DNA from 4 places in the Fictibacillus halophilus genome. Region 3 is predicted to be linked to each of the others. Evidence: riboswitches for the same ligand, from Rfam matches in the RefSeq annotation. Region 3 holds a riboswitch; each other region holds the start of a gene.

Region 1 (7,777 bases), 290 kb from region 3:
GCTCCACCGGCGATAGTGGCAATTACTTCATTAGAAATATCAATTTGACCATAGGTTGTTTTCATTTCAATGGACATGCTTACATCCCCCTTTAATTTGTTAAATGGCTAACAAATATTTTACTATACATCAGCCTATTTTGAAAGGACTACTACATTTCACACTATGTAAATAGTATTGTCAAGGAAATTTACTTGAAAACCTTTTACGAATATGTTGCATTGCTTCTGAAGTCATGCTAATATTATTTAGTATTTAACATACGATTGAATTGATGCAAAGCTTTTTTGCTGTAAAGGAGGTTCACCTACATGGCTCGTAAATGTTTTATTACTGGAAAAGGACCTAAAACTGGTAACAAGCGTTCTCACGCAATGAACAAATCAAAGAAAAGCTGGGGAGCTAATGTCCAAAAGGTTCGTATTCTTGTGGACGGAAAGCCTAAACGCGTATACGTATCTGCTCGTGCCCTTAAATCTGGCAAAGTTGAACGTGTATAAATAAAAACAGCAGCAGCCGCTGCTGTTTTTTTCTTTGTCCAAAAGCACTTTGATAACCAAAATAGATTCAAGTGGACAGTATTTTTTAAAAAGTCGACAGTAAAAAGCTGAAAGCGGACAGTATTTTTTTTAAACCGGACAGTAAATTTTAAAAACTAGACAGTATTTTATTATCATTCATAAAACCAAACAAAAAAAGCGCACAAGCGCTTTTTTTGTTTGTTATCCTTTTTTGAAAGAACCTAAGACGGCACGTACGAAGCCTCCCAAGAATTTAGGAAGTTTAATGGTATAAAATTTCATCTTACCCCTCCTCCAGGCCCATAAAAAATGATAAGAGCTAAACATAAATACTTTATTCCCCTTTTTATAAAAAGGTGCTTTGGGGGCCTGTATTCCGTGATTTTTTAATCACGGCTCTTTACCATCAATATTATGCCGGAGTCAAAAGAATAAGTACCACTTTTATTTACAAGCTCATTGGAAACACATAATGATGATCCAGCCTGAAGCTTAGCTTGTTCTAACGGATATTTAAATCCCTCTAAAGTTATGCCTGTCACTTCTTCACTTTGAGCTAGAAACGAGATGTATGAATATCGATGATCCTGCTCAATATCATAACATCCCGGTAAATGTAGAGAGATTTCATTTCTGTTATCAATAATTTTAACGTCTGTACGTACTCTCAGAGATCGATATAATAATTGGATGTTCATCAATTCATGATCTAATCTTCCACCAGTAGCACCAAATATGAGTATTTGTTCCGGGTTCTGTTCCAACGCCCACTCTAGTGCGAGCTCCATGTCTGTAGCATCTTTTTCAGATTGATATTTGTTCACTTTTATGGATGAGTCTAAAATAATTTTTTTCTCATCATCAGAAACAGAATCAAAATCGCCAAATGCATGCTGAGGGAAGATGCCATTTTTTAATAGAAAGAGCGTTCCTCTGTCGACACCGATCCAAATGTGATTCCTTTTGAGATCATAGGGCTTTAGATCAGGGATCAGATGTTCAGGACCACCTGCGACGATGTTTATCTTCATGCTGCTTGGTGATGACCATTACGTGCGGCATGTAGTAGTTTCGGTGCTGTATTCGTTAATAGAATGACAACTAGCGCCGTAATCGCAAAAATAACAACCATAAATGATCCATTGTATAAGAACGAATAAAGCCAAACATTCATTTCTTTTGGAGCAAATTCACTAAAGAAAATAACACCAGATAATACATGCGAAATTAACCTTAACGTACATCCTACAAAAATCCCTAGAACCATTAAAGCTGTTCTTTTTGATCTATTTTGAGCAAGTGATGGTGCGAATGCACCTGCTACTCCCGCTAAAGCAAATGCAAGCGGATAATCAAGTATGACTTGTGCAAAATAATAAATTTGAGGATTGATAAGAAGTTGTAACAACCCAACGACTAATCCGGTAAAAACCCCTGCTTTTAAACCTCTTCTAAATGCTAAAAGAAAAATAGGAACCATTTCGAGAGACACCGATCCACCTTGTGGCCAAATCCCTTTGAAGCTGATCAATCCTAAAATGAGTGAAAGTGCAGCCATAATCGCAATTTCAGCCATTAATAGTACTTTACCATTGTTCATTAATACTCCCCCTAGTATGTCGTTAGAATAAAAACAAAAAAAGCAACCGGCATGTGAGCTCGGTTGCTTTTGAGTTTTACATTCAAAAAGTCATACGACTCCACATCCCTACGCAGGTATGATCCAGCTTCAGGTTCAAAGGGTCGGGAGAACACTCCCCTCTCAGCCCTTTAAAGGACTCCCCCTGTGGTTGCTTATTTTATTTTTTCAATTAATTATACACCACGAATGGCTGCTATTGCATCCTTTAAATCTTTCTTCCCATAAATGGCAGATCCAGCAACTAATACATTCGCACCAGCCTCGACACAAAGACGAGCCGTTTCAGGATTCACTCCACCATCAACTTCAATTTCAACATTCAATCCTTGAGTTTTAACTAGATCGGATACTTCTTTGATCTTGGGCACTACACTCTCAATGAACGCTTGTCCACCAAATCCAGGATTAACGGTCATTAACAATACAAGGTCAACATCTTGAAGTATATGTCTGATAGAGTCTACTGAAGTAGCTGGATTAATAACCACACCAGCTTTTACTCCATGTTGTTTAATCAGTTGCACCGTTCGATGAAGATGTGGTGATGCTTCTACATGCACAGAAATAATATCAGCACCTGCTTTTGCAAATTCTTCAATGTATCGATCTGGATTTTCTATCATTAGATGTACATCTAATGGAAGTTTCGTTACAGGGCGAATCGCCTGAACAACAAGCGGTCCAATCGTGATGTTTGGTACGAAATGACCATCCATCACATCGACATGAATATAATCCGCACCTGCTTCTTCTACAGCTTTTATATCATCGCCTAACCTGGAGAAGTCAGCCGACAGAATGGAAGGAGCTATTTTAATCATCAGTACCTCCGTTTTTGATCTTTAATTTCTTGTAAAAAGCTTACGTAATGGTCATAGCGGAACTCTGGAACGACTCCATCCTCTACTCCCTTTTTAACTGCACATTTTGGTTCTGACGTATGTGAGCAGCCTCTGAACTTGCAATCTCCTCGAAGCTCATTCATCTCTGGAAAGTACATCGATAAATCTTCTGCCTCAATGTTTAAGAAGTCTAACGAGCTAAACCCAGGTGTATCAGCAACTAACCCATTACCGAAAAGAATGAGTTCCACATGACGAGTCGTGTGCTTCCCTCGGCCTAAATGGCTTGAGATCTCGTTTGTTTCAAGCATTAACTCTGGATTGATCGCATTTAAAAGGGAAGACTTACCTACACCAGACTGCCCTGCAAAGACGGTAACTTTATCCTTGAAAAGCGGATAAAACATTTCAAGGCTATCATCTGTTTTCGTCGAAGTTGGAATGACTTCGTAACCTAGTGTTTTGTACGCCTCAATATAATGGTTGATCTCCTCAATATCATCAGCTTTCTGTATAAGGTCCATTTTCGAGATACAAATAACAGGCAAAATATCGTTCGCTTCGATGTGAACAAGGAAACGGTCTAATAAAAGCGTGCTAAAATCAGGTTCAGTAGCTGAAAAAACAAGAATAGCTTGGTCTACGTTCGCGATAGGAGGACGAACTAATTCGTTTCTGCGTTCCTTCACATCAAGAATGTATCCATCTGTTATATTGCTTGACTCGTATTCTACCCAGTCCCCTACCAACGGATTTACTTTCTTTTTGCGGAAATTTCCTCTTCCTCTGCATTGGAAAACTTCAGACTTACCATTTTCCTTAACGTAATAAAAACCGGCTAACGCTTTAACAATTCTTCCTTCAGGCATGCTTAATCACCATCGTCCCCTTCCTCATCATCTCTACTCATCCGTCCACTAGCACCTCTAGCGTCATCATAATTGATCGTCTCAGATTCCTCTTCTTCTCCGTTGATATACACAACGTATGAAGCAGAGCCACCTTCAGCAATCGTTAGAGGTAGCTGATATTTCTTTTTGTCTGTGACCTGTTCTTCCACAAACACTTCATTTGAGGCATTCTTATCTGAAAATACAATCTTTACTGTAACTGGCTCTCTTTTGTCCTTCTTATCTACCTTTACTTCAATATCTTTTGTTACCTTTCGATCTTCAGCAGGTTGGTCCTCTTCAGTAGGTGGTGGTTCTTCTTCTACTGTTTCTGGACCATCTGAAAGAACAACAGAAATGGTTGCTCCTTTTTCAACTTGAGTGAAAGGCGATGGAGTTTGCGAGATTACTCTTCCTTTTTCGACTGTATCAGAGAACTCTTTAGAGAATTCAACTGTAAGTCCAGCATTATCAGCAAACGTTTTTACATCTTGCTCAGATGCACCGATTAAGTTCTCAACTTGAACCGTTGGGGTTCCAGAACTAACCGTTAGTGTAACTTCCGTCTCTGCAGGTGTTACTTTTTCATCACGATCAGGACTTTGTTCGAGCACAGTACCTTCTGGCTCAGTGTCTGACTCTTCATAGTTGATATTGACCTGTCTGAAACCATCTTCTTTTAAACGTTCTTTCGCATCTTCTACATTATAGCCTTCTACATCAGGCATATTTTCCTTTTCAGGTCCTTTTGATACGAATAATGTGACGATTGCTTGCTGTTTCACTTTTGTTCCTGGAGTTGGATCTTGCCTTACTACAAGACCTTCTTCTATCTCGGGATCAAATATTTCCTGCCGTTTCACTTCAAGACCTTCGGCTCTCAAGCTATCAAAAGCATCTACATATTCTTCTCCCACAACATCTGGAACACCTACTTCTTCAACATAAAAGATAGAAGGCATCATTGTGAAAGCAGCAATTCCCGCTCCGCCTAATAACAGAAGTGAAATAAGTAAAATGAGCCACCAGTTTCTTTTCTTCTTAGGTTTCTCGGGCTTTTTTTCTTTTTCTCTTTCTTCTACTTTCTTCACAGGTGTTTCGATAGGTGGCGCGACTATAGGAGGAATGTACTTTGTTTTTTCATCTTCCTCGTTTTCTTCGTTCCATTTTTGTTCATACATACGGTCTGGATCTAACGCTGAATTCATATCCCTCAACAGTTCATCAGCACTGTCATATCTTCTTAAAGGATTTTTAGCCAACGACTTTAATACAATATTCTCCACACTTTGTGGGATTTCAGGATTCAATCTTCGCGGTTCGATCACGTTTTCCTGAAGATGTTTTAGCGCAACAGACACCGGTGAATCTCCAACGAACGGAACTCTCCCTGTAACCATTTCATAGAGTACAGCACCAAATGAATAAATATCTGATTTTGCATTCGCGATACCGCCTCTCGCTTGTTCAGGTGAAAAGTAGTGAACAGATCCAAGAATTGAGTTTGTATGTGTGATCGTTGCTGAAGTAATAGCGAGCGCGATTCCAAAGTCTGTTAACTTTGCTGTACCGTTATCTGTAATTAATATATTATGCGGTTTAATATCACGATGTATGATTCCGTGATCATGAGCGACCGCCATACCTGAAACGATCTGCTTCATAATATGCAGAGATTCTTCTACAGATATTTTTCCGTGTTCTTTTATGTATTGCTTTAGTGTTTTTCCCTGCACATATTCCATCACGATAAAATAGATCTCTTCATCTTCTCCGACATCATAGATGCTCACAATGTTCGGATGGTTAAGACTTGTTGCTGATTCAGCTTCTCTTTTAAATCGTCTGATGAAATCTTCGTCTTTATTAAACTCTGAGCGAAGAACTTTTACTGCTACATCTCTATCTAAAATTAAATCTTTTGCTCGATAAACGATGGCCATTCCGCCGTCACCAATAACTTCTAAAAGCTTGTAGCGGCCACTGACTCTTTTTCCTATCATGTTATTGCTTCCCCTTTTGTTTCTGTGTCAGAACTATTCTGTATAAGGATAGCAGTAATGTTATCTTCTCCACCGGCATCTTTTGCCCAAGTGATCAATCGTTCTACCTTCTCAGTAACAGATTCCATAGGATCTTGGAATACTTCTTGAATCCGTTTAGACGATACTTTATCTGATAGACCGTCAGAACAAAGCAAAAGATAGTCACCGTTCTGCCAAGTGATTTTATTAAACTCAGCTTCTACAGTTTCATCAGTACCTACAGCTTTCATGATCATGTTTCGTCTTGGATGAATCTCTGCCTCATCCTCTGTAATCTGACCAGATTTCACTAATTCTTGGACAAGTGAGTGATCATCCGTAACTCGTTTCAGTTCACCATAAGAATATAGATAACATCGGCTGTCACCAATATGAGCCACTGTAATTTCTTTGTTCGTACCCAAAGCAACCACAATTGTAGTGCCCATACCTCTCGTCTCGGGATTCTCCTGAGAAAAATCAAAGATATGTTTATTCGTATCTTTTAAAACATTCTGGATCCATTCTTTCACATTTTCCATATTTTCTTCGAATTGAGACCATGCTTCTTTCATCACTTTTAGGGCTTCTTGGCTAGCGATATCGCCTGCCTTATGTCCACCCATACCATCTGCGATAACTGCAAGAAAGTGTTCACCCTTTGTGAACACTTCCCCGCTGTCTTCATTATGCTTCCTTACCATTCCAACGTCTGTTTGAAAGGCAATTTGCATCTTCCCGTCACCTCGTCTCTTCTTTACGTTCCTTGGCACGCAGCTGACCGCATGCAGCATCAATGTCATGTCCTTGTTCTCTTCTGATGGTGGCATTAATGCCTCTTGAGGTTAACGTCTCTAAGAACTTGAAAATTTGTGTTTTTGGTGTTCGGACATAGTCTCTTTCTGGTACATAGTTTACTGGAATTAGATTTACGTGACACTTAATATCTTTGATCAAGTCTGCTAACTCGTTCGCGTGTTCCACGGAATCGTTAACTTTACCAAACAAACCATATTCAAACGTCACTCGGCGTCCTGTCTTTTTAATGTAATAACGAATAGAATCCATTAGTTCGTTTAACGGATACATTCTATTTACTGGCATCAATCGGCTTCTAGTCTCTGTGTTCGGCGCATGCAAAGAGATCGCAAAGTTGATCTGCATACCTTCGTCCGCAAACTTGTAGATGTAAGGTACCACGCCACTAGTTGAGATCGTAATATGTCGTGCTCCGATATTAAGGCCTTGATCGTGATTGATAATCTTTAAAAACGACATAAGTCCTTCATAGTTATCAAAAGGCTCTCCTATACCCATAACAACTACTGAACTTACTCTTTCTTCTGTCTCATCAAGCGCGCGCTGAACTTGAAGGACTTGAGCTACAATCTCACCTGCTAGAAGATTACGCTTAAGTCCACCTAATGTGGAAGCGCAGAACGTACAACCTAATCGGCATCCTACTTGAGTTGTTACACAAATACTATTTCCATATTCATGTCTCATAAGAACTGTTTCAATTGAATAACCGTCTTGAAGCTCGAATAAAAATTTGATCGTACCGTCTGAAGACTCCTGACGCACTACTTCTTTTAAGGGTTTGATATAAAAGTCTTTCTCAAGCTTTTCACGAAGACCTAAAGGAAGGTTCGTCATTTCCTCAAAAGAAGACACACGTTTTTTATACAGCCATTCAAAGATCTGTTTTCCTCTGAACTTTGGTTCTCTTATATCGGTAAGCCACGCTTCTAACTCATGAAGCTCTAAAGAAAAGATAGAAGGTTTGATATTTGGCTTTGTTTGTTTTTCTGTTAAAGGTTTAAGCATGTTTCTCACCACCTGTTGTCTTTTTTCTGTA
Region 2 (7,777 bases), 660 kb from region 3:
AAAGACCCCCTAAAATGGAGGTCTTTTTATTATTTACTCATCATTATATCGGGGTCTCCACCTCCGGAGTGAATGATGAATTCACATTTGTAGTATAAGGACTTGAAATAGAGTGTCAGATTTTATAACACATCAAATGTTATGGGTATCAGATTATCTTATTCTTAGAAAAGAGAGAGGTTCAGTGAATCAAAATCTGAAATGAGGTGAACACGTTGCTGCATTCTTCTCATTTTTCATCAGAAGAAAAGCTCATGATTCGTGAACTGAAAAAGAAGATTAGGCTTGAATCTGATGTATTAGAAAAAAAGGAGCTTGAACGACAGCTCAATAACCTGATTGAAAAAGCTTTTATAAAAAAGCAGTTGATTAGGCGTAAGCAACTTTAAGCACTGTATTACTCTATAGAAAACACTTTAAAGAAACTGAATTAACTGTCTTTTTTATAAGGTAGTGACATTTTGTGATTGTGTATGTTAAAGTGACACTAGTCTTTTTCAGATGGACGATTTAGTTTTTTAGGTTTTCTTTAGGGAGTGAACACAGCATGAATCAAAACACAGCATTGAAAAAAGATATTGGGCTTTCTGTAGCCATGTCCATCGTTATTGGAACGGTTATTGGATCAGGGATTTTTATGAAACCTGGAAGTGTTCTAGAATATACAGGGAATTCTAATCTTGCACTATTAGCCTGGGCTCTAGGAGGATTGATCACGTTAGCAGGTGGTTTAACGATTGCTGAAGTGGCGACGCAGATTCCTAAGACAGGTGGTTTGTATGTCTATATGGAAGAAGTATACGGTAAGCTTTGGGGATACTTGAGCGGTTGGGTTCAGACTGTTATTTATGGTCCGGCGGTAATCGGGGCTCTAGGCTTATACTTTGGTTCCTTATTGGTTCACTTATTCTCGTGGGAAGAGTCCTTTGGGCCTTGGATTGGAATAGGTACTGTACTTTTTCTCACTGTCATTAATAACTTCGGTACGAAGTATGGAGGTTTTATACAAAATTTATTTACGATAGGAAAATTGGTTCCGATCGGACTAATCATTATTTTTGGGATAACACAAGGAAATGAACAAATCTTAAATGCTTCAACTGAAGCAGTTGTTGAAATATCAATGGGTGCAGCGATCCTTGCGACACTTTTCGCTTATGATGGATGGTTGATGGTTGGATTCGTAGCAGGTGAGATGAAGGATCCCGGAAAAACGTTACCTAAAGCCATCATTGGAGGAATCTTAGTCGTAATGGCAGCCTATTTGTTAGTTAATGTTGCACTGCTTCACATATTGCCTGCATCAGAGATCGTAAGACTAGGAGAGAATTCTGCCGCATCAGCTGCAACGATTCTTTTCGGGCCACTAGGTGGGAAGTTAATAGCTGTCGGCATCGCAGTATCGATCTTTGGCTGTCTAAACGGTAAGATCTTAACCATTCCTCGTGTTCCATTTGCTATGGCAGAACGAAATCAGCTTCCGATGGCAAAAACGTTTAGCAAAGTCAGTGAAAAATATGGTACACCTATCGCTGCTACGTATTTGCAAGTCGTGATCGCGATCATCATGATGATCGTAACTGATCCAGATTATTTATCAGAAATGGCTATATTTGCTGTATATATTTTTTATATTTTTGCTTTTTATGCCGTGTTTAAACTGCGTAAACGCAATAAAGACCAAAAGCGAGTCTATAGCGTACCGTTATTTCCAGTGATTCCTTTTTCGCTATTTTAGGCTCTTTGTATATTGTAGTCGCGACTATAGTCAACGATCCTTTTGATAGTTTCACAGCTATCTTTATAACAGTTGCTGGACTGCCTGTTTTTTATTGGCTAGAGCGGAATCGAAAACAAGACTCCTTATAAGGGTCTTGTTTTTTACAGTGTAAAAAAACCCGCCTAATACATCAGGCGGGTCAGTCGAGAAATCGTTTATACGCTTAATAGTTCTTTCATTTCACGATATCGTGAGGATAGACTAGCAGGTGAAACACCATATTTTTTTGCCGTTTCTGCTTGAGTAGAAGCGATTCCTCTAATATCTTTTGACACGAGATAGTCAAGGGCAGCCGCATAAATTTCTTCTTTACGAATAGCAGGCTTGCTTTCTGTAACGTACTCGCTCCAAAGCTTTTCTGCTTCTTTTACAACTTCTGTCTCGGCATTCGCTTTAACGAGCTCCGTTACAGCATTGTATTTTTCATCTTTTAAATCAGTTGCATCTTCTGCTTTTTCAACTTTGGTAGAAGTAGCGTCAGTTTCCTTCTTCTCAGGTTGAGATTGAGGTACACCATCACTAATATCAATCAAAGCGAGCTGAAGTACAGCAGGAAATTCGCTCTTGAATGTTTCTTTTGGATCGTTTTGAGGCTGAATCTTTTCTATTGCTGCTTTTAACGGTGGTAATTCAGTCATTGGCATTTCCACATATCCAACATAAAACTCATGGTTGATACCGTTTGAAACGAGTGTTCCAAGTAGAGCACTTTCTGTTTTTGGCTTTTCAGCAGCGTTGATTGTTACATCATAAACAGCTTCTGTCCAAATATCCTGTACAGTAAAGATGAATCCAGTCTTTTGCTCTAAAACTTTATACAGAGATGGTGTTGCTGTTGTCCAGCCAGCTAGTATTTCCGCTACTTCTGGTTTAACAGAATTCTTCACTTTTTCTACATAAAGCTCTACAGGTGTTTTGTTATCCTTTATCTCTGAGCAGAAAATTTCCCAACAAACGGCAATGTTTGCGTATGTTTGTTCTTGCTCTTTAGCAACCGGGTACTTTTTCACGTACTTAGATGTACGTGCAGCTAAATCCTGCTGATAGTTTTCCAGGGCATATTTAATGAGTCCTTCTTGATGAAAGGATACTTCACGTGTTTGCTCTTCTTTATGTAAGCAACATTTTTTATATTTTTTTCCGCTGCCACAATAGCACGGATCATTTCTTCCTATCATTGACATGCTATTCCTCCAGTAAACCACTTACTTATCCTGTACATACTAGCATAAATCGGTTTTTTTTCAAACTACAAATCATCAGACACTATTTTATCATAAAAATGTCATAGAAAAAATCATTCAATAGGTTGGTTTTTTTGGGAACTGAAACCTTTTTCATATAAAAAGCGTCTAAGCGAAAAAGGGGGAATTACGATATGTGGAAGAGATGGGAATTGTGGGTATTCATTGCGGTACTTTTGTTAAGTGCATGCAGCAATGGCGGAAGTTCGAAAAGTGATAAAGCTGTAGATCGAGATAGTGGCAGCAGTCATTCAGAAGCAAAGATGGATTCTTCTACAAATGAAGAAAGTCAAAATACTAAATCAAATAAAAGTAAAGAAGAGCAACAAATGAAGAATCAAAGAAAAGTTATTTATCATGCTGATATTGAGATTACAGTGGATAATTTGCAACCTTCGATGGAAGCAGTTCGAAAAACGTTAGAGAACACCGGCGGATATATGGTGGAGTCGAACACGAGTACAGGTGAAAAGGGTTATGAATCTGGTGTGATGGTTGTTCGTGTTCCAATGAAAAGTTTTCGTCTCTTTTTAGATGATGTTCGAAGTTTAAGTAAAGGTACCCCACACGAAAATGTTCGTGGAGAAGATGTTACAGAAGAATACGTGGACCTGTCTTCACGCTTGAAAGCCAAACAACAAGTAAGAGAACGTCTTGAGGCTTTTATGAAGGAGGCACAGAAAACAGAAGACTTATTGAAGATATCAGCTGACCTTGCTGCAGTGCAGGAAGAGATAGAGCAGGTAGAGGGACGTTTGAACTTTCTAAAAAATCAAAGTGATTATTCAACCGTTACGATACAATTCGAAGTAAAGAATTTAAAAGCGCAAGAACTTCAAACAGAAGGGTTAAATACGTGGGCAAAAACGAAGGTTCTTTTTATGGATACGGTGAACTTTTTAATGTCTGCGATCTCGTTAATTGTGGTGAGTCTATTGGGATTAGCACCGATATGGCTAATCGTAGCAATTGTGCTTTATGTGTGGTGGCTTAAACGTAAAAAAGAACAAAAGAAAAAGCCGGAATCACCGACATCTTTGACTTAGAACACATGTTTTAACCTGTCAGTAACTGGGACGTCAGAAACACCCTCTGCAGCACGGATTGTTGATCCGTTTGCTGAAAGGGTGTTTTGGCTTTTACGGCACCTTTTTAAGTGGAGTGCCGTTTAAAAGCGCTAACTGAGAAACGCTTTGTATTCTGCGCTTAATCTCATAAATCGTTCTTTATCTTTTGTATCCAAGGCAATGTCAATTTCTCTCTCATAATACTCTTTGTAATAATTGTGAAGGGCCTCATCTAATACCATTTGGGCAATAAGGCTGAAGGCAAATGGGTCTCTTTTTTGTTGTTTGTATTGCACCATTTCATTTTGGTTCTTGTTAAAAGAAGCGTTTTTGTCTTTCATCCTGTTTCCCTCCTTAAAATTATCTCCCTATCCAATTAACCTTTTATGTTTCTAGGTTTCTACTAGTATACTGAGCAAGATGCTTAATGACAACCATTTTGTTTGAAAATTCAGAAAAAATTTCTTTATTGCTTCTAAAGTACCCTGTTTTCACCACCTTCTGGTAAAAATGTTAATGATTTGTCATCTTTATTTCTGGTTGCATCTTTTTGTTACAATTGTTTAATTTCTATGTTTTTTATGTTGTAATAGTGTGTTAGTTATTATTTCCCCGTATTTAAAGAGGGTTAAACTTTTTGAAACACGTAACCTAAAAAATATTGACATTATTGTTTATGTATGAGTAGGATTGTGTTAACTCAATAATGTTATTTCGCTAGGGGTGCTTATTTTAAGCTGAGAGAAGGTTGTGACCTTTGACCCTTTGAACCTGATCCAGTTCATACTGGCGTAGGGAAGCGGTGTGGATGAATAAAAGTTTCCTTTATGATTTGAAATGTAAAGCCACCCGCTAATTAGCGGGTGGCTTTTTTGCATAGACAACTAGGAGGTATGAGTATATGGGACAACTTATTAAGGTGAGTAAAGCACTTACGATCGCAGGATCAGATAGTGGAGGTGGCGCAGGCATTCAGGCCGATTTAAAGACATTTCAGGAATTAGGTGTATATGGTATGTCGGTTCTTACCGCCGTCACTGCACAGAACACGACTGGTGTCCAAGGGGTATTTCCGGTTTCAATTGAAGGGTTGGAAGCTCAGTTAGCGTCTATAGCTAGTGACTTGACACCTGATGCCATTAAGACAGGCATGCTTTTTTCAGGTGAGTATATTGAGAGAACAGCTTATATGATAAGAAAATTCGCATGGGAAAACGTAGTGGTGGATCCTGTTATGGTCGCAAAAGGGGGTGCAACGTTGTTAGGTGAGGAAGCACTCCATGCTATGAAAACATGTATGCTCCAACTCGCAAAAATAGTCACACCTAACATTCCGGAAGCAGAAGCGCTAACAGGTATAGAGATAAACAGCCCAGAGGCAAGAGAAGAAGCGGCGAGAGTCTTGTTTGACGCTGGTGCTGATCATGTTGTAGTAAAGGGCGGACATTTTGGAAACGGTGATTTTGTAACAGATCTAGTTTTTAATGGCATAGAGATGTTTGAACTTATAGAGAAGCGGATCCAAACGAAAAATACACACGGAACAGGCTGTACGTTTTCAGCAGCTTTGGCAGCTGAACTTGCATATGGGAGAAAACCAGAAAGTGCGATAGTGAATGCTAAGAAATATATACAAACTGCAATTGAACATGGAATCGATGTTGGTTCGGGCCATGGACCGGTCAATCATTTTGCCTATAGGAGGATTGCACATGAACAATACTAGAATACAGGAATGGAAAATGTTTGTTTCACAGATTAGAGAAGAAAAGCCACTCGTTCATCATATTACGAACAACGTAACCATGAACTTTCTTGCCAATGGGGTCCTTTCTGCAGGAGGAAGTCCGATGATGGTGCATGACGCATGTGAAGTTGAAGAAGCTGTAGGGGTAGCCGATGCTTTAGTGCTAAACATTGGGACAATCGATGAAGCATCAGCGAAATCTATGATACTCGCTTTACGAAAAGCGATACTTGCCGAAGTACCAGTTGTGCTCGATCCAGTGGGAGTAGGATTATCATCATTCAGGCAGCAGCTTGTCAAGAAGTTGTTGTTAGAATATTCAGAATTGAAGGGGGTCAGACCCCGAACAATTCTGACAATTTGCGGGAACGCTGCTGAGATGCAGTTTCTAGCTGAAGGCGCATGGGAAGGAAAAGGAGTGGATGGTGATCTGACCACTTCGGAAGATGATTTGATTAAGCTTGCAGAGGCTGCAGCGAAGCAAACAGGCTGTCTTATCGCAATGACAGGAAGTAAGGATATTATTTCAGATGGTGAAAAAGCGATCGTGCTTTCTCATGGAGACCCTATGCTTTCGTATGTTACAGGAACAGGGTGTTTTGCCACCTCAATGGTAGCTCTATATCAAGCGAATATGAAACAAGAAGTTACAAGAGAAAGAATAGACCTAACAGTTCTTGAAAGAACAGCTTTAGCGCTATTAATGCTCACTAAAGCGGCTGAAGAGGCAGTAAAAACTGCCAAAGGACCTGGAAGTTTTCAACAGAATCTTCTGGACCAGCTCTATTGTTTAGAGTCTACCCATGAAATATTTCATGGATCCATCCACTGGCAAGATTACGTATTGAAGGAAGGAGCGAATCAATGAGAACTCAAGCAAAAGCACGTTTACAACAAGATCTATCACTCTATTTTGTAGCAGGTACGATGAACTGCAATTCACCTGAAGATTTCTATCGTATTCTTTTGCAAGCGATTGAAGGTGGCATTACCGCCTTTCAGTTTCGTGAAAAGGGTGTTAATTGCTTAAGTGGCCAGAAACAGTTAGAAATGGCAAAGCGTGCAAGGGAAGTTTGCCAAAAACATGATGTGTTATTTATCGTGAATGACGATCTAGCCTTGATGAAGGCGGTAGATGCAGATGGCCTTCATGTTGGTCAAACAGATGGAGATCTGGATTTTATGCGTAGAGAAACAGAAGGAAAGCTTTTAGGTGTTTCAGCTCATACTCTAGCTGAAGCAGTGGACGCCATTGCACATGGTGCCGATTATATTGGAGCTGGACCGATCTATCAAACGTCCACAAAACCTGATGCGAAGAAGCCTGTTGGAGTTGATCTCATAGCGGAATTTCGCAACAATCATATTAACGTTCCACTTGTTGGAATCGGTGGGATTACACTTGAAAATGCGAGTGAAGTCATTAAATCTGGTGCTGACGGTGTTGCTGTTATTTCAGCAATCAGTGGTGCAGTTGATCCTTCAGCCATTTCTAGTAATCTGCTTCGTGCTGTACACACGGCGAAAAGAGGATCATAAGTGAAGATATCTGTCCAAAAACTTACGGTAATGGCTATGTTGGTCGCGATTGGGACCATTTGTTCACATTTATTTTGGATTCCGGCTGGAGTAGCAAAAGCGTTTCCCGTTCAGCATGCGATCAACGTGATGGCAGGTGTAACGCTTGGACCAATTCCGGCGGTGACCATCGCATTTAGTATCGGCTTGCTGCGTAACTTATTTGGAATCGGCTCTTTACTTGCTTTTCCAGGAGGAATGATTGGGGCATTTTTGGCCGGTTATCTTTATAAAAAAGGAAGAAAATATACGTACGCAGTAATAGGAGAATGGGTTGGGACAGGGATCCTTGGAGCTTTAATAGCGGTGCCGATTGCCACCATTTTTTTAGGGTCAAAAACGGGTGCATTCTTTTTTATCA
Region 3 (7,777 bases):
CTGCTGCAGGCTGCCCTATTAATAATCTGATACCTGAGTGGAATGATTTGGTTTATCGCGGAAAATGGAAAGAAGCACTTGATCGTTTAATGAAAACAAACAATTTTCCAGAATTCACAGGAAGGGTTTGTCCTGCTCCTTGTGAAGGCTCATGTACAGTTGAGTTAGCTGGACCTGCTGTAACGATAAAGAATATAGAAAAAGCAATCATTGATAAAGGCTTTGAAAACGGCTGGATTCAACCTAGAATTCCAGAAAAAAGAACAGGGAAAAAGGTTGCTATCGTTGGATCAGGACCAGCTGGACTTGCCGCAGCAGATCAGCTAAACCAAGCGGGTCATTCTGTTACAGTTTATGAAAGAGCAGATAAAGCTGGTGGTTTGTTAACGTATGGAATTCCTAATATGAAATTGGATAAAGATGTGGTGGAGAGACGAATCAAATTATTAAGACAAGAGGGCATTGATTTCATTCTTAACACTGAGGTGGGAAAAGATATTACCTCTGAAGAACTAAAGAATGAGTATGATTCTATAATTCTCTGTACAGGTGCACAGAAACAAAGAGATTTAACTCTTCAAGGAAGAGAAGCTGAAGGTGTTCATTTTGCTATGAGCTATTTAACCCAGGCAACGAAGAGATTATTAAATATCGAAGTTTCTGAGCCACTTATTGATGCAGAAGGTAAGAATATAATCGTAATCGGCGGTGGCGACACGGGTGCTGACTGTGTAGCTACGGCTCTGAGGCAAAAGTGTAAGAGTGTCGTTCAATTTGGTAAGCATCCTAAACTTCCCGATGTGCGCAGTGATGCAAACATGTGGCCAGAGCAACCTAACATTTTTACAATGGATTATGCTTATGAAGAAGCAACTGCTCAATATGGTCATGATCCAAGAGAGTATTCTGTCCAAACAAAAAAAATAGTATCAGATGAAAGCGGTCGTCTAAAAGAACTTCACACGATTCAAATGAAACGAACATCTGATGATGCCGGGAATATGGTTTTTGAAGAAATTCCGGGATCTGAGAAGATCTGGCCAGCAGATCTTGTTTTCATCGCTATTGGTTTTGAAGGGACAGAACTGCCAGTCTTAAAAGAATTTGGCGTGGAAATCAAACACAACAAAGTCAATGCTAAACATGGTGATTATAGAACAAATGTAGATGGAGTATTTGCAGCAGGTGACTCTAGGCGCGGTCAAAGTTTAATCGTTTGGGCGATTCAAGAAGGACGTGATTGTGCACGTCAAGTTGATCTATCGTTGATGGGAAGTACGGTTTTGCCTTAAGGCTTTTTTCCATGCTACAATAAACTCCAAAAGCCAAAAGCTTTATATATATGATAAAATAAGGCTTAGGCTAAAAAACAATTCTTTTATTTATAAGGAGTAGACGCATGGAAAAAGTACTTATTTTTGGACACAAAAATCCAGATACTGACACGATTACATCAGCACTCGTTTACGCTGACTTAAAGTCTAAATTAGGACAAAATGTAGAAGCTATTCGCTTAGGTGAAATTAACGGTGAAACACAATATGCTTTAGATTATTTTAAAGCTGAGACTCCACGTTTAGTTGAACATGTCTCTGCTGAAACAAACGCAGTTATTTTAGTTGATCATAACGAACGTCAACAAAGTGCAAATGACATTGATAAAGTAAGAGTATTAGAGGTTATTGATCATCATCGTATCGCGAACTTTGAAACAAGCGACCCTTTATACTATCGTGCTGAACCTGTTGGCTGTACAGCTACAATCTTAAACAAGATGTACAAAGAGAAAGGTATTCAAGTTGAGAAAAACATTGCAGGACTTATGCTTTCTGCAATTATTTCTGACTCTTTGTTGTTTAAATCGCCTACTTGTACAGAAGAAGATGTTGCCGCGGCACGCGAGCTTGCTGAAATTGCTGGAGTAGATGCGGAAAAGTACGGTTTAGAAATGCTAAAAGCAGGTGCAGACCTAAGTGATAAATCAGTTGAAGAATTGATTTCACTTGATGCTAAAGAATTTAACATTGGAGAAAACAAAATTGAAGTTGCTCAAGTAAATACGGTTGATGCTAGCGATGTATTACAACATCAAGAAGACTTGGAATCAGCGATCACTAAAGTTATTGCTGACAAAGGTCTAGACCTATTTATGTTTGTTGTAACCGATATTTTAACAAATGACTCTACAGCCTTAGCTCTTGGTAAGAGATCACAATCTGTTGAAGAAGCATATAACGTTAAATTAGAAAACAATACAGCAGTTCTTAAAGGTGTTGTTTCTCGTAAAAAACAAATCGTGCCTGTTTTAACAGAAGCGATGAGCAAATAAATGAAGATTCTAAAGGGTAAAGCCATACTAAGGCTTTGCCCTTTCTTTGCTATATAAATGTCGTGCTTCTTAAAAACAGTTGACAATCTAAATGAGACTGCTATCATTTAAGACAGAAACCAACTACATAAAAACGAACCACTAGGGGTGCCTTTTATAAGGCTGAGATCAAAGTGTAACTTTGAGACTCTTAGAACCTGATCTGGATTATACCAGCGTAGGGAAGTGGTGTTGCGGAGTCTTATTTATTTCTTGAATTCTCCAAATACAACCACTTTCTTAGCTGAGAGTGGTTTTTTTGTTGGATAAAACAAGGAGGATTCATATGAACACATTTACCGATATTTTACGAGAAAGAGCCGCTTCTATTTGGGAAGCAAACCTTCAACATCCATTTGTAAGAGGAATTGCAGATGGTGACCTTTCATTAGAATGCTTCAGATACTACGTTTTACAAGATTCATATTACTTATCTCATTTTGCAAGAATACAAGCGATGGGCGCTGCAAGAGCTGAGGATTTGTATACGACTTCTAGGATGGCGGTACATGCACAAGGTACTAGTGACGCTGAGTTAGGACTTCATGAGACGTTTATGAAACAGTTGGGGGTGACAGAGAAAGAACTGACAAGTTTTGAACCCGCTCCAACTGCTTATCATTATACATCACACCTTTACCGAGTGGCAGAGTCTGGAAGCTTAGGAGAAATTATCGCTGCCATTCTACCATGTTATTGGATCTATCAAGAAATAGGTGAAACGTTTAAAGGAGCAAAACCACAAGAGCCGATCTATCAGGAGTGGATCGCTGCATATGGCGGTGAATGGTTCTCAGAACTGGTAAATGAACAGATCGATAGATTGAATCAATTGGCTGAAAACGCAAGTGACCAGGAAAAAAGCAAAATGATTCAACATTTCTTAATCAGTTGTCAGTACGAATATTCTTTTTGGGAGATGGCTTATACATTGGAAAAATGGCCGATTCCATTCAGTCTGAATCCAGCCACGATCGGGAGTGAAGGGTAGAATGCAAAAAGGGTTAAAGTTAACGGATATCCTTGTAACGGTAGTCATCTCTATTGCATTTGGTATCTTGTATAAGATTTGGGGACCTCTTTATTATGCTGTTAAACCAATTGGTCTACACATCGATCAGTTGATATATGGGATGTGGTTCATGGCAGCGACGGTTGCGTTTTTAATTATTCGTAAACCTGGAGTTGCACTATTAGCGGAAATCGCTGCCTCTTCTGGAGAATTTTTAATGGGTTCTGAGTTTGGACTTGAAGTGTTACTATACGGACTCATTCAAGGATTGTTTGCAGAATTTATCCTGTTCGCATTTGGCTATAAACGGTTTGACCTTTTTGTCATTTCGCTCGCAGCGTTAAGTTCATGTGCAGGATCTTTAATCATGGACTTTTACAAGGGATATATTGGGGATCTTTCAACATGGAACCTTACCTTATTTATCGTTTTTAGATTAATCGGTTCTATATTATTTACAGGGTTGTTTGCCGTTTCTATCGTAAAAGCTTTAGAAGCTACAGGTGTGACGAATTTAGTACGATCTTCGTCAAAAAAGGATCATGACGCATTAAATCAATAACAGAGGTGGTTAGATGACAAGTATAACATCTGTTAAGAATTTAAGATTAAAGTTTCCAGGTGAATCGGAAATGCTGTTTAAAGATTTGAGTTTGTCTTTTAATCGTGGTGAAAAAGTGCTTCTTCTTGGCACCTCCGGATGTGGCAAGTCCACACTATTGCAAGTTCTTTCAGGCTTAGTACCACGAACAATAGACATTCCTATGAAGTGTGAGGAAATACAAATCCCTGATCAATGGGGATTTGTATTTCAAGATCCTGATACCCAGTTCTGTATGCCATATGTTGATGAAGAATTAGCATTTGTACTTGAGAACTTGGAAGTGCCACGAGAGGAGATGGAAAGCAAGATTTGTTCCCTATTAAAAGAGGTTGGGCTTGAACTTGATAACATTCATACACCGATTCAACATCTATCAGGTGGAATGAAGCAACGATTAGCGATTGCCTCTGTATTAGCGCTAGAACCGGATGTCATATTCTTAGATGAGCCAACCGCTTTTATTGATGAAAAGGGAACAGAACAAATTTGGGAAACGGTTAAAAGAATATGGAAAGATAAAACGTTGATTATTGTTGAACATAAAATTGACAAAATTCTGGATATAGCTGATCGTCTTATTGTATTTACACCAGATGGTGAAGTTCTTGCTGATGGCAACACTTCGATGGTCTTTACTCATTATAAGGAAAAAATCAAAGAGTATGGAATTTGGTACCCTGGTGCATGGACCGAATATAAACGAAACCCGATCGCGGTAAATAAGATTGAATATCAGAACGCTCTGAAGCTACAAAATTTTAAAGGGTATCAAAATAGAGAAATAAAAATAGAGGTAGATGATATTGTAGTTCAATCAGGAGAATGGATTACGATAATGGGTGAAAATGGGGCAGGAAAGAGTTCATTATTGTTAGCTTTAATGCAGCTCATTAAAACATCTGGAATCTATCTTTTGAATGAGAAACGTATTCAAAAAACGAAAGATATATCTGGACAGGTTTACCTCGTATTTCAGAATCCAGAATATCAATTTTTAACTCATTCGGTATTCGACGAAGTTACCTATGGTTTACAAAACGAGCCGGAAATTGAAACAAATGCAAAAGAGATACTCTCTTCTCTTGAATTGATGAGTAAGAAGGACCAACATCCTTACCACCTCTCTGTCGGTCAGAAGAGACGTCTAAGTGTGGCAACCGCTTTTTTGCAAAAACCAATCATTTTACTTCTTGATGAACCAACTTTTGGTCAAGACTCCATAAACACGTTCGAAATTTTAGAATGGATTGAGAAAGAGCGTCAAAAAGGAACGATCATTCTAATGGTCACACATGATCGCCATATTACAGATCAGTTTGCAACACGCTTATGGGAGGTACAGAACGGTAAAATTGTAACTGATCATCAACTCAACAAAAGCACAAAAGTCGAGAAGGAGATTCTGCATGAACTCATTATTTAATGGCAAACACACCTGGTTACACAGCATAAATCCTTCTTTAAAACTATTAACGATATTGGGTTTGTTCGTATTTGCCATCACCATTCATGATCTGAATTATATGGTTGGTTTTTCATTTGTGATCTTATTTCTGTTTATCTTTGCCACAGGATATTCTTACAAGCAATTACTTTTTCTATCTCTGCCTTTCTTGCTTGTTTTTCTTTCAACTTCTTCTTCCATGATCTTATTTGGAAAGGGAGAAACGATTCTTTATAAATGGGCATATGTACAAGTATCAGAAGAGAGTTTGATAAGAGGAATTCATTTAGGATTTAGAGCTTTGTCATTTGCAATGCTTGGCTTACTATTCGCTTTAACTACTAAACCAGTCAGATTGTTTTATTCTCTCATGCAACAGCTTAAACTACCTCCCAAGTTTGCTTATAGTTTTATGGCGGCCATACGATTAATTCCTATTATGATTGAGGAATACCAAATCATTATAAATGCTCAAAGAGTGAGAGGATTAGAACAAAAGAATCACTTCCTAAAAAGAATGCAGAGGCTCGCGATTCCATTATTATCGCAGAGTATTCGCAGAGCTTATCGCATTGCCGTTTCAATGGAAGCAAAACGATTTCAGACGGATCGAAAGAGAACTTATTATTATGAGATCGGTTTTTCGAGAAATGATCTATTTTTCATAAGTTATTTTATCATCATGTTAGGACTAGCTTATTTTCTTTCTATCCATAATCCGTTTCTTCCAAATACTGATGTTAGATTCTTACCCGAATGAGAGACTGAAACTTAGATTTCAGTCTCTTATTTGTTTTAAAGTGATGTTATCTTTCTGTTTCATCAGCACGATATGGCTGCCTTCTTTAGCCTTTATATATATAGCGTTCGGTACATGTAACTTCTTGCCATTCTCAAAAAAAAGAGTGTATTGTGGTTCTGTTACAAATGAACTCCCAATACTTATTACTTTCTCAGTTCTTTCTTTTTTAACAATGTTTCCGCGAAATTCTTTACTATTAAATTCTTCTTTTAAATAACCAGACCAAGAAAAAAAAGCAGAAAACCCGCAATAAATGTACAAAAGATCGAATATAGCTTCAGCATCTACTCACCTCAGTTTTGTATAGGACAATAAAAGGGAAAACATTAGAAGGATTTGTTACCTATTGATCTAATACTAATGAAACAACACCATCAAAACCCTTATCTTTTTTGAATAAATTTGTTATGCCATGAAGTGAGCAATAGCAAGGCGATGATCGATCCAAGTAATGTAAGTGACATGTCCCATTGAGCGTCCCAAATATCTCCTTGAGCACCTACAAAATCTTTTGTTTCGCGATTTGCAATCTTGCCCGCGCTCCATTCAACAATTTCATAGAGAGCAGCAATTGCCAACGTTATGCTAATGGCAATAAATTGAACCCATTTTCCAATAGACAAAGGTGTGTTTATAAGAAGCACCTCTCGTATAACAATCGCCAACAATCCTTTCATAAAATGACCGAAGCGATCATAGTGATTACGTTTCAAATCATAATGGTTCTGCAGCCAATCAAATAAGGGCACATCGTCATACGTATAGTGTCCACCTATGAAAGTTAAAATCGTTAATAAAGCAATGATGCAATATGTAAGAGTAGTGAATTTTAGCTTTTTGTATAGGAAGAAAATAATAATCAGGGCTAAAACAGATGGAGCAACTTCCAATATCCATATTGGATAATGTGCAGGTTTAATTAGTGACCATAGAAAAAAGAAGGAAACGATAATTAATAGAAACACATGGATTTTGTTAACTTTCATAAGCAATCCCTCACAATCTAACATTAGTATTTATAATAAGTTAGAAACATATTCTGTTCTGAGCGCTTGAAGACATTTATAGGAGGATGTGATTGATCGTGACTAAAAAAATCGCAGTGGCCATTCTTCATGGCATTGGAAATCAAAGCGAGGAATTTTCGGATTTGTTTATTGAGACCCTTACAAAGAGATTCTCTCAGATGATTAAACCCTTTTATGCAACACCTGAAGAAGAGCTAATTATCCAACCTATTTATTGGGGAAGTGTATTCAACGAAAGGGAATCACTTTTATGGAAAAACCTTAATAAAGAAGGCGATTTAGATTATAAGCAATTAAGACAATTTGTTATCCACTTTTTTGGAGATGCAATCGCCTATCAGCCTGCAGTTAATCACAATCCGAACTATATTAGAGTGCATGAGGTTTATGCAAGAGGTCTTCGGAAATTAGGTGAAGTTGCTGGTGAAGATGCTCCACTCTTTGTAATTGCTCATAGTTTAGGTACCGTTATTACAAGTAATTATTTTTATGATCTTCAATTCATTCCTGAACGAATCT
Region 4 (7,777 bases), 1.7 Mb from region 3:
GAACTTCATGCCCGTTACGATCACAGGAATTCGAGTTCTAACTGCTGGCTTGACCGTATTTCTGCTTCTCTTCACCATAAAAAAAGTTCGGTGGCTTACGAAAAAAGAGTTTTGGTATGTTTTTCTCGCGTCGATCTTTAATGTTGTGGCTCATCACTATTTTCTATCGATCGGCTTGACCGAGACAACAGCCACGAACGGCGGGTTGATCATGGGAATGTCACCACTTCTAACGACCATTCTAGCTATCTCGTTTTTAGGAACACCTCTCACTCTCTTAAAATCAATCGGACTTCTTCTTGGGTTCTCTGGCGTTGCGTTCATCGTTTTGGAAGGAAACAGTCAGGTAGCAGGAATCTCGTTCGGTGATGGATACATTTTATTATCTGTACTCACGCAAGCTGTAAGCTTCATTCTGATCAAGCGAGTGGCACACACGTTAGATCCGCGACTCATGACCGGCTATATGATGGTGATCGGTTCACTGTTTCTGATCGTGATCGGATTGATCGAAGAGCCACAAGGATTTGCAGGTGTTGTTGAGAATTCAACCGTTTCGTTATGGCTGATCTATTTTGCTTCAGCTTGTATTGCTACGGCTGTCGGCCATATGCTCTATAATGAGGCAATCGGTAAAATCGGAGCATCTGAAGCTTCCATTTTTATAAACTTGAATCCATTTTTCGCCCTAGTTGGTGCCTATCTATTTTTAGGTGAACAAATTTTGTTTCAGCATATTTTCGGTTTTCTGCTCATCATCACAGGTGTCCTCTTAGGATCTGGTGCTGTTGAGGAGATACGGAACAGAAAATTACGCAAAAAACACGCGGCTTAAACTTGGCGAACGAACATAAAAAACGACCAGAGGTTATAAAAACTCTGGTCGTTTTCTTATTACACGCTAGCAGACACTGCTTTTTTCTTTCGTTTTTGCAAAACAACATTTTGAATCGTTAAAAAAACATTCCCTACCACCCAATATAGAGGTAGAACGGCGGACAGCTTCCATGCAGAGAATAGAATGATGATCGGCATCACATAACCCATCATTTTTATTTGAGGATTTGAAGCAGCAAGCTCAGTTGTACTCATTTTATATTGTATGAACGTGGTTAACGCCGCTAACACCGGAAGCAGATGCAGAGGATCTGCTGTTCCAAGGTTAAACCAAAGAAAGTTGTGCAATGCAATTTCTTTCGTTTTAATGATTGCATAATAAAACGCAAACAGAATCGGCATCTGGATCAAAAGGGGCAAACACCCCATGGATAACGGATTGACTTCATGTTTTTTATAAACAGCCATTAATTCATTTTGTAATTGCAGTTGAGACTCTCGATCTTTTCCTGTGTGCTTTTCACGTAGCTGTTGGATCTCCGGCTGAATCTTCTTCATCTTTTCCTGATTTTTCGTTTGTTTCAATGTTAACGGCATGATCAGAAATCGTATTACAATTGTTAAGATGATAATCGCGATGCCATAGCTATCGTTAAACAGATACGCCACATATTGGATAAGCTTTGAAAACGGGTAGATGAAAAAATGGTTCCAGATCCCCGGGCTCTCTGCGGTAATGGGTGCGTTGTTGCAGCCAGATAATAGAAAAATAGCTAGTAATGAAAGAATGGATACATACTTCTTCAATTCTTGTTCCTCCTTGTTTTTTAAATCTTTAAGCAAACAAGGAGGAAACGTGTCCTTCTTTATCATCAGGCGTTTCTTTTCTAAACATTGTACGTGCGATTTCGTCGCGAATGAAGCAATAATTTTGAACGAGGTGAGAGTCGGTTATCCTCTTCTCGGAACTTAGCCTGTCCTGTTTCACATGGTGATTTAATCTATGAACAAGAGATTGATTAACGACCGAAAGCTGCTTAGCAATAATGAACGTTAGTGCGATACTAATGGATAAAACTAATGCGTCCGTTTGATAGATCAGATCAAAAAACTCCATAAATCAAATCACCTCCTATACTTCATTATACAGAGTTTTCACCCTATATATCTATGATATAGAGATTTCGCCTCTGCCGTATTCTTCGTGCCATGAACAAGCGCACGGCCATCTTTAAAAAGAACGAGGCGATGACTGCCACTTTGAAGCTCTAGTAAATAATGATTACAACGAACCTCACCATGTGGGAGTAACCTTCTCTCCATCTCTTCTAAATTAATTTCAATCGTATGAGCGGGACGAATCTGAACGGTATCCCGCCCGCAAAGAACAGCTGTTTTTAACGCAGCACCTTTCTCTAAGTAAGGATACGTAGGGTTAGCCCCACAAGATGGACAATCTACCTTCTTCGCTTTTCCCATCCCTAATTGAACATGCTGATTCGTCCACGTATCAAATGTTACGATTTTCTTCCGAATGGATGCATAGTCTTCAACTAAAATCTTTAGCGCCTCAGCTGTTTGATAGGCTGTGACCATCTGTACGGCTGGAGAGATAATTCCTGCCGTATCACATGTTTGGCCGTTCGCCGGAATCTTATCAAGCAAACAGTTCAAACACGGTCCATCCCCAGGTAAAATCGTGTAAGAAATACCATAGCTCCCAACACAAGCCCCATAAATCCATGGTATCTCATATTTCTGAGCTAGATCGTTGATCAACAGACGCGTTTCAAAGTTATCCGTTGCATCCATGATCAGATCGATACCAGAGATCAATTCTTCTGCTTCCTCGATCCCCATGTCCATCACATGTGCTTGAATTTCTACTTCAGAATTAATCTGGTTCAATCTATTTTTTGCAGCGATTACTTTTGGCAGCTGTCTCTTCGCATCTTCTTCAGAATAGAGCTGCTGACGCTGAAGGTTCGTCCAATCCACGTAATCACGATCAACAAGAACGATTCGTTTCACCCCTGCACGTGTGAGAGCTTCAGCGCTTCCTGCACCAAGCGCACCTGCACCAACGATCAGCACACTTTTTGTCCGTATTTTTTCTTGCCCTTCTATACCGATTAGGCTAAACAATTCCTGCCTTGAATAACGTTCATTCACTTCACACTCAACCCTTCTAAAGGACTGCTCGCTGTTGCCGTTTCTTTTCTTGGAATTCTTCCTGCTTCATACCCTAGCTTTCCAGCTTCTACAGCCATTTTCATCGCAAGGGCCATCTTCACAGGATCTTTCGCACCCGCTACGGCTGTGTTTAACAGCACACCATCCGCTCCGAGTTCCATCGCGATCATCGCGTCACTCGCACTGCCGATTCCTGCATCAACGATTACGGGAACCTTCGTTTGCTCGATGATAAATTTTAAATAAAGCGGGTTGATGATTCCTTGTCCTGAACCGATAGGAGAAGCGGCAGGCATGATTGCATGTGAGCCCAGCTCTTCTAATCGTCTAGCAAGAACAACATCATCTGACGTATAGGGAAGCACGATGAACCCTTCTTTTAATAGCTCTTCTGTTGCTTTTAACGTTTCAACTGGATCCGGCAGCAGCGTTTTGTCGCATCCGATGACTTCTACTTTTACCATATCACATAATCCTGATGCTTTCGCGAGTTTTGCGATGCGCACCGCTTCTTCCGCTGTTTTCGCGCCAGCTGTGTTCGGTAACAATGTGTATTTTTCCAGATCGAGCATCTCTAAAAAGTTTGGCTGACTTCCTTCAAAGATGTTCATCCGACGAACTGCAAAAGTCAAAATCTCAGAACCAGATACCTCTACCGCTTCTTTTTGTGTTTTGAAGTCCGGGTATTTGCCTGTACCTAAAAGTAATCGTGATGAAAAGGAATAGTGTCCAATGTTTAACATACCATCAACCTCCGCCAACGAATCGAACAAGTTCGATCTTGTCGTTTTCTTTTATTTGAGTTTCTCTTTGTTTCTGATTATCAATAATATCTTCGTTCACTTCTGCAATCACAACTTGGTCATGTAAGTTAAGGTGCTTCAGCAAATCTGTAATTGACTGCAAAGAATTAGGCACCATGACCTCTTCTCCATTTATCATAAGTTTCACGAATGATATACCTCGCTTTCCATATAGTCAGCAATCCTTTTTCCAGTTATGGCGGAAAGCAGAATGCCGTTTCGATAATGCCCCGTCGCAAGAATGAGACCCTCTTTATGTGGATGAGGACCGATATAAGGAATTCCTGATTCTGTTTGCGGACGGATGCCTCCCCATGCTTTTTCAAAACAAGCACCACTTAGTTCAGGAACGATCTGTTTTGTCTTCTCCATTAATTCAAAGAGACCTGAAAATGTAACTTCTTCATCAAAGACGTGTGGTGTACTTGTCGCGCCAACAAATATTGTGTTTTCTCGCTTTGGAACGAGGTAACAGTTTTTGTATTTTACCGTACCTGTGAGTAGCGGACGCTGTGTTTTAAAAGAAAGACATTCCCCTTTTACCGGCACCATTTTTAGTGAAGGTTCTAGATCAGAGCTCCACACCCCACCAGCTACTATGACGGAATCAGCATGAAACGTTTCTTTCGTTGTTATGACACCTGTCACCCTGTTGCCAGTTTGAAGAAGCTGAACCACTTCCGTATGCTCTTTTATCTCGGCACCGAGAATCTCTGCGGACTGATATAGGGCTCGAGTAAGCTTAACTGGTGACACTTGACCATCTTTTTCAAAATAGAGAGCTCCCTTTACAAGTGGCGACAACGCAGGTTCTTTCCTAAGCAGGTCGTGTGCTGGAAGCCAAAAAACTGCTTCACCTTGATCTTGACGCTTGGCCGCTTCTCTTTTTAGTTCATCCGCTTCTTCCTCTGTAAACGCCAGTTCATAGATTCCTTTTTGAATGAGTTCGATGTCTATCCCGCAAACGTTGAAAAGCTCCTGTGATAGAGAGCTGAAGGAATCCCGACTTTCTTTTGCCAAGGAATAGAGTGGATGGTCGGTCTTAAACTCCATCTCAGCTCCGAGCATGCCGGCTGCAGCACTAGACGCCTTACTTCCTATGGTTTCTTTTTCAAGAAGCAGCATACGTTTGTTTTGTTTACAAAGCTCATAGGCGATGGAACAGCCGATCACGCCGCCTCCAATAATGATGGCATCATACGTTGTGCGCATCCCACACCTCCAGTTGTTGTTTGTACAGTTTTACAGCTTGTAGTGGTGATTTTGCTTCTAAAATACCTGACATGACGGCGATTCCAGATGCACCTGTTTTAATGACATTCCGTACGTTTTCTGATGTGATGCCTCCGATCGCGATGACCGGAAGTGTAGTTTGATCCACTACACGTTGAAGCTGATCTAACCCTCTTGGCTCCGCATTACGTTTGGAAGCCGTCTTAAAAATATGACCATACATGATGAAGTCGGCGCCGCTTTGTTCAGCATCCTGTGCTTCTGAAACAGAATGAACAGAGCAGCCCATCACCATTTCAGGCAGAGCTCTTCGCACTTGTGACACATCTAAACTGTGATGTGCCAGCTGAACACCTTTTACGCCTGTGCAAAGTGCTACATCCACTCGATCATTTACAATAATTTTAGTGGAAGGCACTCCTGCTTTCTGAAGACGTTCGATAAGATGACTGACTTCTTTGGCAGACTTTGTTTTTTCCCGTACATGCAACATCGTCATATACGGATGAATGCTTTCCGCTATAGTTACTAACTCATCAACACTTTGCCTGCCCGTGGTAATCACATGAAGCTGTTTTTCCACAATAAAAAACCACCTCCTTTATGTAGCAAAGAGGTGGTTTCACAGTTTTAAGAAAAATGGCAAGTTTATCTGATCCACACACCACTTCCCTACGCTGGTTCTAACCAAATCAGGTTCCAAGGGTCTTAAAGTTCACTCTAATCTCAGCCTTAACAAAGGCACCCCTAGTAGTAATGATTATTTAATTTTCTATAAGACTAGTTTAACGTTTAAGGGCTTTCATAACAACCAGTGAGTTATATTAATACATTTATTATCACCTTTCATGTCTAATTGTCGCTCACCTAGGGAATACCATTTACATGAATTAAATGAGGAGTGTGGTGTGAATGAAGTATTTTATCAACGTTAACAAAAGTGTAGAAGAAGAGTATGGAAAGATGTTTGTTTATGATCCTGAACGCAACAAGGAGAACGAAGACGAGCTAGAAGTGTTGAACAATCTTGACGAACAAGACAAAGGAAAACCTTATATTTTTCCGAAAAGCTTCTTGTTAGAGGTTTCGGCTGAGGATTATAAGAGGTATGCTGAGGCAAAAAGAAATAATAAAGATCTGAAATCAGTTACTGAGGCTATATTAGAAAGGTATAAAAGATAAGAGCTACCGAATTAAGTAGTTCTTTTTGCTCTATGAGTCAAAATCTCATTCCTATGAGTCTAAACTAGGTTTCTATGGGTCTAACTCGCCAATCTATGAGTCAAAATAGATGTTCGATGAGTCCTGCTTCATTCTATGAGTCAAAATCCAAGCTTTATGGGTCTAAGCTAAAACTCTTTGGGTCATTCCCCCATTTCCCCACTCAAAAAGGATGCCTCATCATGAGGCACCCCTTTTTTACGGACGAATAAACATCTGTGTCCAATATGTCTTGTATCCTGTTGTACCTTTTATATAACCCACACCAATTTGTGAGAAGTTATCACTTAAAATGTTTGCTTTGTGACCTGGGCTATTTATCCAACCTGTCATAACGGCACTTGTTGTCGTATAACCAGCAGCAATATTTTCTCCTGCAGAAGTATACGTGATACCAAACTGTTTCATCATATCAAACGGTGAGCCATATGTTGGAGACGTGTGGTCAAAATAGTTTTTTACGAGCATATCCCTAGATTTTTCTCTTGCTACATTGCTCAATGTAGGGTTTAAAGATAACTCTTTCTTGCCGTTATTTAAACGATATTTATTAACAGAAAAAAACGTTTCAAGTTCATACACATTTTGCTTACTAATTGTTCCAGTAGATAAGTGAGTTTTATATGTTGGATCGGTTAGATGAAGTGATCCTGTTTCTTTATAAGTTGCTGTATTTGAACTTTCATCCCAAGTTACATCAAATCCGTATGCTTCCCCAACTAAACGGAGGGGTATGTATGTACGATTATTAATAATAGCTGGTTTAACATCAGATTGCTGAATATAGAATTTATTACTAAATTGTTTTTCTAAAAATGGTGAATGAATGTTGATAGCAAGCTTAGCCGTTGTTCCAGCCTTTGATAATTGCGAGGTAACCATGTTTGTTGATGAATTCCATTTTACTTCAGCGTTCATTGATTCAAAAACCGGTCTGAGCGGAACTAACAATCTATTGTTTTTCACAATAGGTTTCTCATCTGGAAAAACAACACTATTATTTCCAATTTTCACATTAAATGATTCCGCAGATACGTCTGCGCTATTAATTCCTAGGACTAATAGACCTGTAGCAAGTAGACTCACAAAATACTTCATACTCTTACCCCCTCTAAAATCATATATGAATATAGCATATTTTTTCTTAAGTAAATCTTTAAAACTAAAACAGTAAAGAAAATGTAATCTAAGGAAAAAGATGCCACTCCCCAAGAGAAGCAGCACCCTATCAAACTAATTCTTATTAATCGTCATCAAGATATCCTTCGTGTTCTTACCAATCGCTCCACCGTCATTTTTGAAAATAGTAGATTTATTCTCTTCTGACGGTTCGATATGAATGTTCAGCTTGTTCTCTCCTGCACTCAAGTTTACCGTGTGCGTGAACGTCATGTCATCGTTAATCGTAACCGGCTGACCGTTGATCGTCATCACACCTTCTTTAATGGCATTTCCTTTTAGGGTGATCGTGTCTGATGTTACAGTCTGGC

The links. A riboswitch is a leader RNA that binds a small molecule or an ion and turns the genes downstream of it on or off. The one in region 3 is predicted to bind thiamine pyrophosphate.
Region 1: it holds a riboswitch for thiamine pyrophosphate, as region 3 does, so the genes downstream of both, thiT (energy-coupled thiamine transporter ThiT) here and tenA (thiaminase II) in region 3, are expected to answer to the same signal.
Region 2: it holds a riboswitch for thiamine pyrophosphate, as region 3 does, so the genes downstream of both, thiD (bifunctional hydroxymethylpyrimidine kinase/phosphomethylpyrimidine kinase) here and tenA (thiaminase II) in region 3, are expected to answer to the same signal.
Region 4: it holds a riboswitch for thiamine pyrophosphate, as region 3 does, so the genes downstream of both, tenI (thiazole tautomerase TenI) here and tenA (thiaminase II) in region 3, are expected to answer to the same signal.

Annotation. Positions count from the first base shown of each region.
Region 1 covers NZ_JAEACF010000001.1:1,042,742-1,050,518, reverse strand. The annotation lists gene I5J82_RS05570 (Asp23/Gls24 family envelope stress response protein) at 1-77, opposite strand, end outside; gene rpmB (50S ribosomal protein L28) at 312-500, shown strand; gene spoVM (stage V sporulation protein SpoVM) at 723-803, opposite strand; gene I5J82_RS05555 (thiamine diphosphokinase) at 908-1,552, opposite strand; gene thiT (energy-coupled thiamine transporter ThiT) at 1,549-2,121, opposite strand; TPP riboswitch at 2,210-2,316, opposite strand; gene rpe (ribulose-phosphate 3-epimerase) at 2,337-2,984, opposite strand; gene rsgA (ribosome small subunit-dependent GTPase A) at 2,984-3,874, opposite strand; gene pknB (Stk1 family PASTA domain-containing Ser/Thr kinase) at 3,877-5,898, opposite strand; gene I5J82_RS05530 (Stp1/IreP family PP2C-type Ser/Thr phosphatase) at 5,895-6,653, opposite strand; gene rlmN (dual-specificity RNA methyltransferase RlmN) at 6,661-7,746, opposite strand; gene rsmB (16S rRNA (cytosine(967)-C(5))-methyltransferase RsmB) at 7,739-7,777, opposite strand, start outside.
Region 2 covers NZ_JAEACF010000001.1:678,241-686,017, forward strand. The annotation lists gene I5J82_RS03645 (hypothetical protein) at 216-389, shown strand; partial or broken gene I5J82_RS03650 (APC family permease) at 548-1,869, shown strand; gene I5J82_RS03655 (YecA family protein) at 1,936-2,964, opposite strand; gene I5J82_RS03660 (DUF4349 domain-containing protein) at 3,159-4,070, shown strand; gene I5J82_RS03665 (IDEAL domain-containing protein) at 4,202-4,432, opposite strand; TPP riboswitch at 4,801-4,906, shown strand; gene thiD (bifunctional hydroxymethylpyrimidine kinase/phosphomethylpyrimidine kinase) at 4,993-5,817, shown strand; gene thiM (hydroxyethylthiazole kinase) at 5,804-6,706, shown strand; gene thiE (thiamine phosphate synthase) at 6,703-7,377, shown strand; gene thiW (energy coupling factor transporter S component ThiW) at 7,384-7,777, shown strand, end outside.
Region 3 covers NZ_JAEACF010000001.1:1,336,954-1,344,730, forward strand. The annotation lists gene I5J82_RS06960 (glutamate synthase subunit beta) at 1-1,292, shown strand, start outside; gene I5J82_RS06965 (manganese-dependent inorganic pyrophosphatase) at 1,400-2,329, shown strand; TPP riboswitch at 2,463-2,570, shown strand; gene tenA (thiaminase II) at 2,655-3,359, shown strand; gene I5J82_RS06975 (ECF transporter S component) at 3,361-3,942, shown strand; gene I5J82_RS06980 (ABC transporter ATP-binding protein) at 3,956-5,407, shown strand; gene I5J82_RS06985 (energy-coupling factor transporter transmembrane component T family protein) at 5,391-6,188, shown strand; gene I5J82_RS06990 (DUF2238 domain-containing protein) at 6,614-7,216, opposite strand; gene I5J82_RS06995 (chemotaxis protein) at 7,315-7,777, shown strand, end outside.
Region 4 covers NZ_JAEACF010000001.1:3,060,992-3,068,768, forward strand. The annotation lists gene I5J82_RS15645 (DMT family transporter) at 1-835, shown strand, start outside; gene yidC (membrane protein insertase YidC) at 895-1,644, opposite strand; gene I5J82_RS15655 (hypothetical protein) at 1,673-1,954, opposite strand; gene I5J82_RS15660 (MoeB/ThiF family adenylyltransferase) at 1,993-3,009, opposite strand; gene I5J82_RS15665 (thiazole synthase) at 3,006-3,773, opposite strand; gene thiS (sulfur carrier protein ThiS) at 3,778-3,972, opposite strand; gene thiO (glycine oxidase ThiO) at 3,978-5,045, opposite strand; gene tenI (thiazole tautomerase TenI) at 5,029-5,649, opposite strand; TPP riboswitch at 5,719-5,825, opposite strand; gene I5J82_RS15685 (hypothetical protein) at 5,979-6,248, shown strand; gene I5J82_RS15690 (stalk domain-containing protein) at 6,486-7,385, opposite strand; gene I5J82_RS15695 (pullulanase X25 domain-containing protein) at 7,521-7,777, opposite strand, start outside.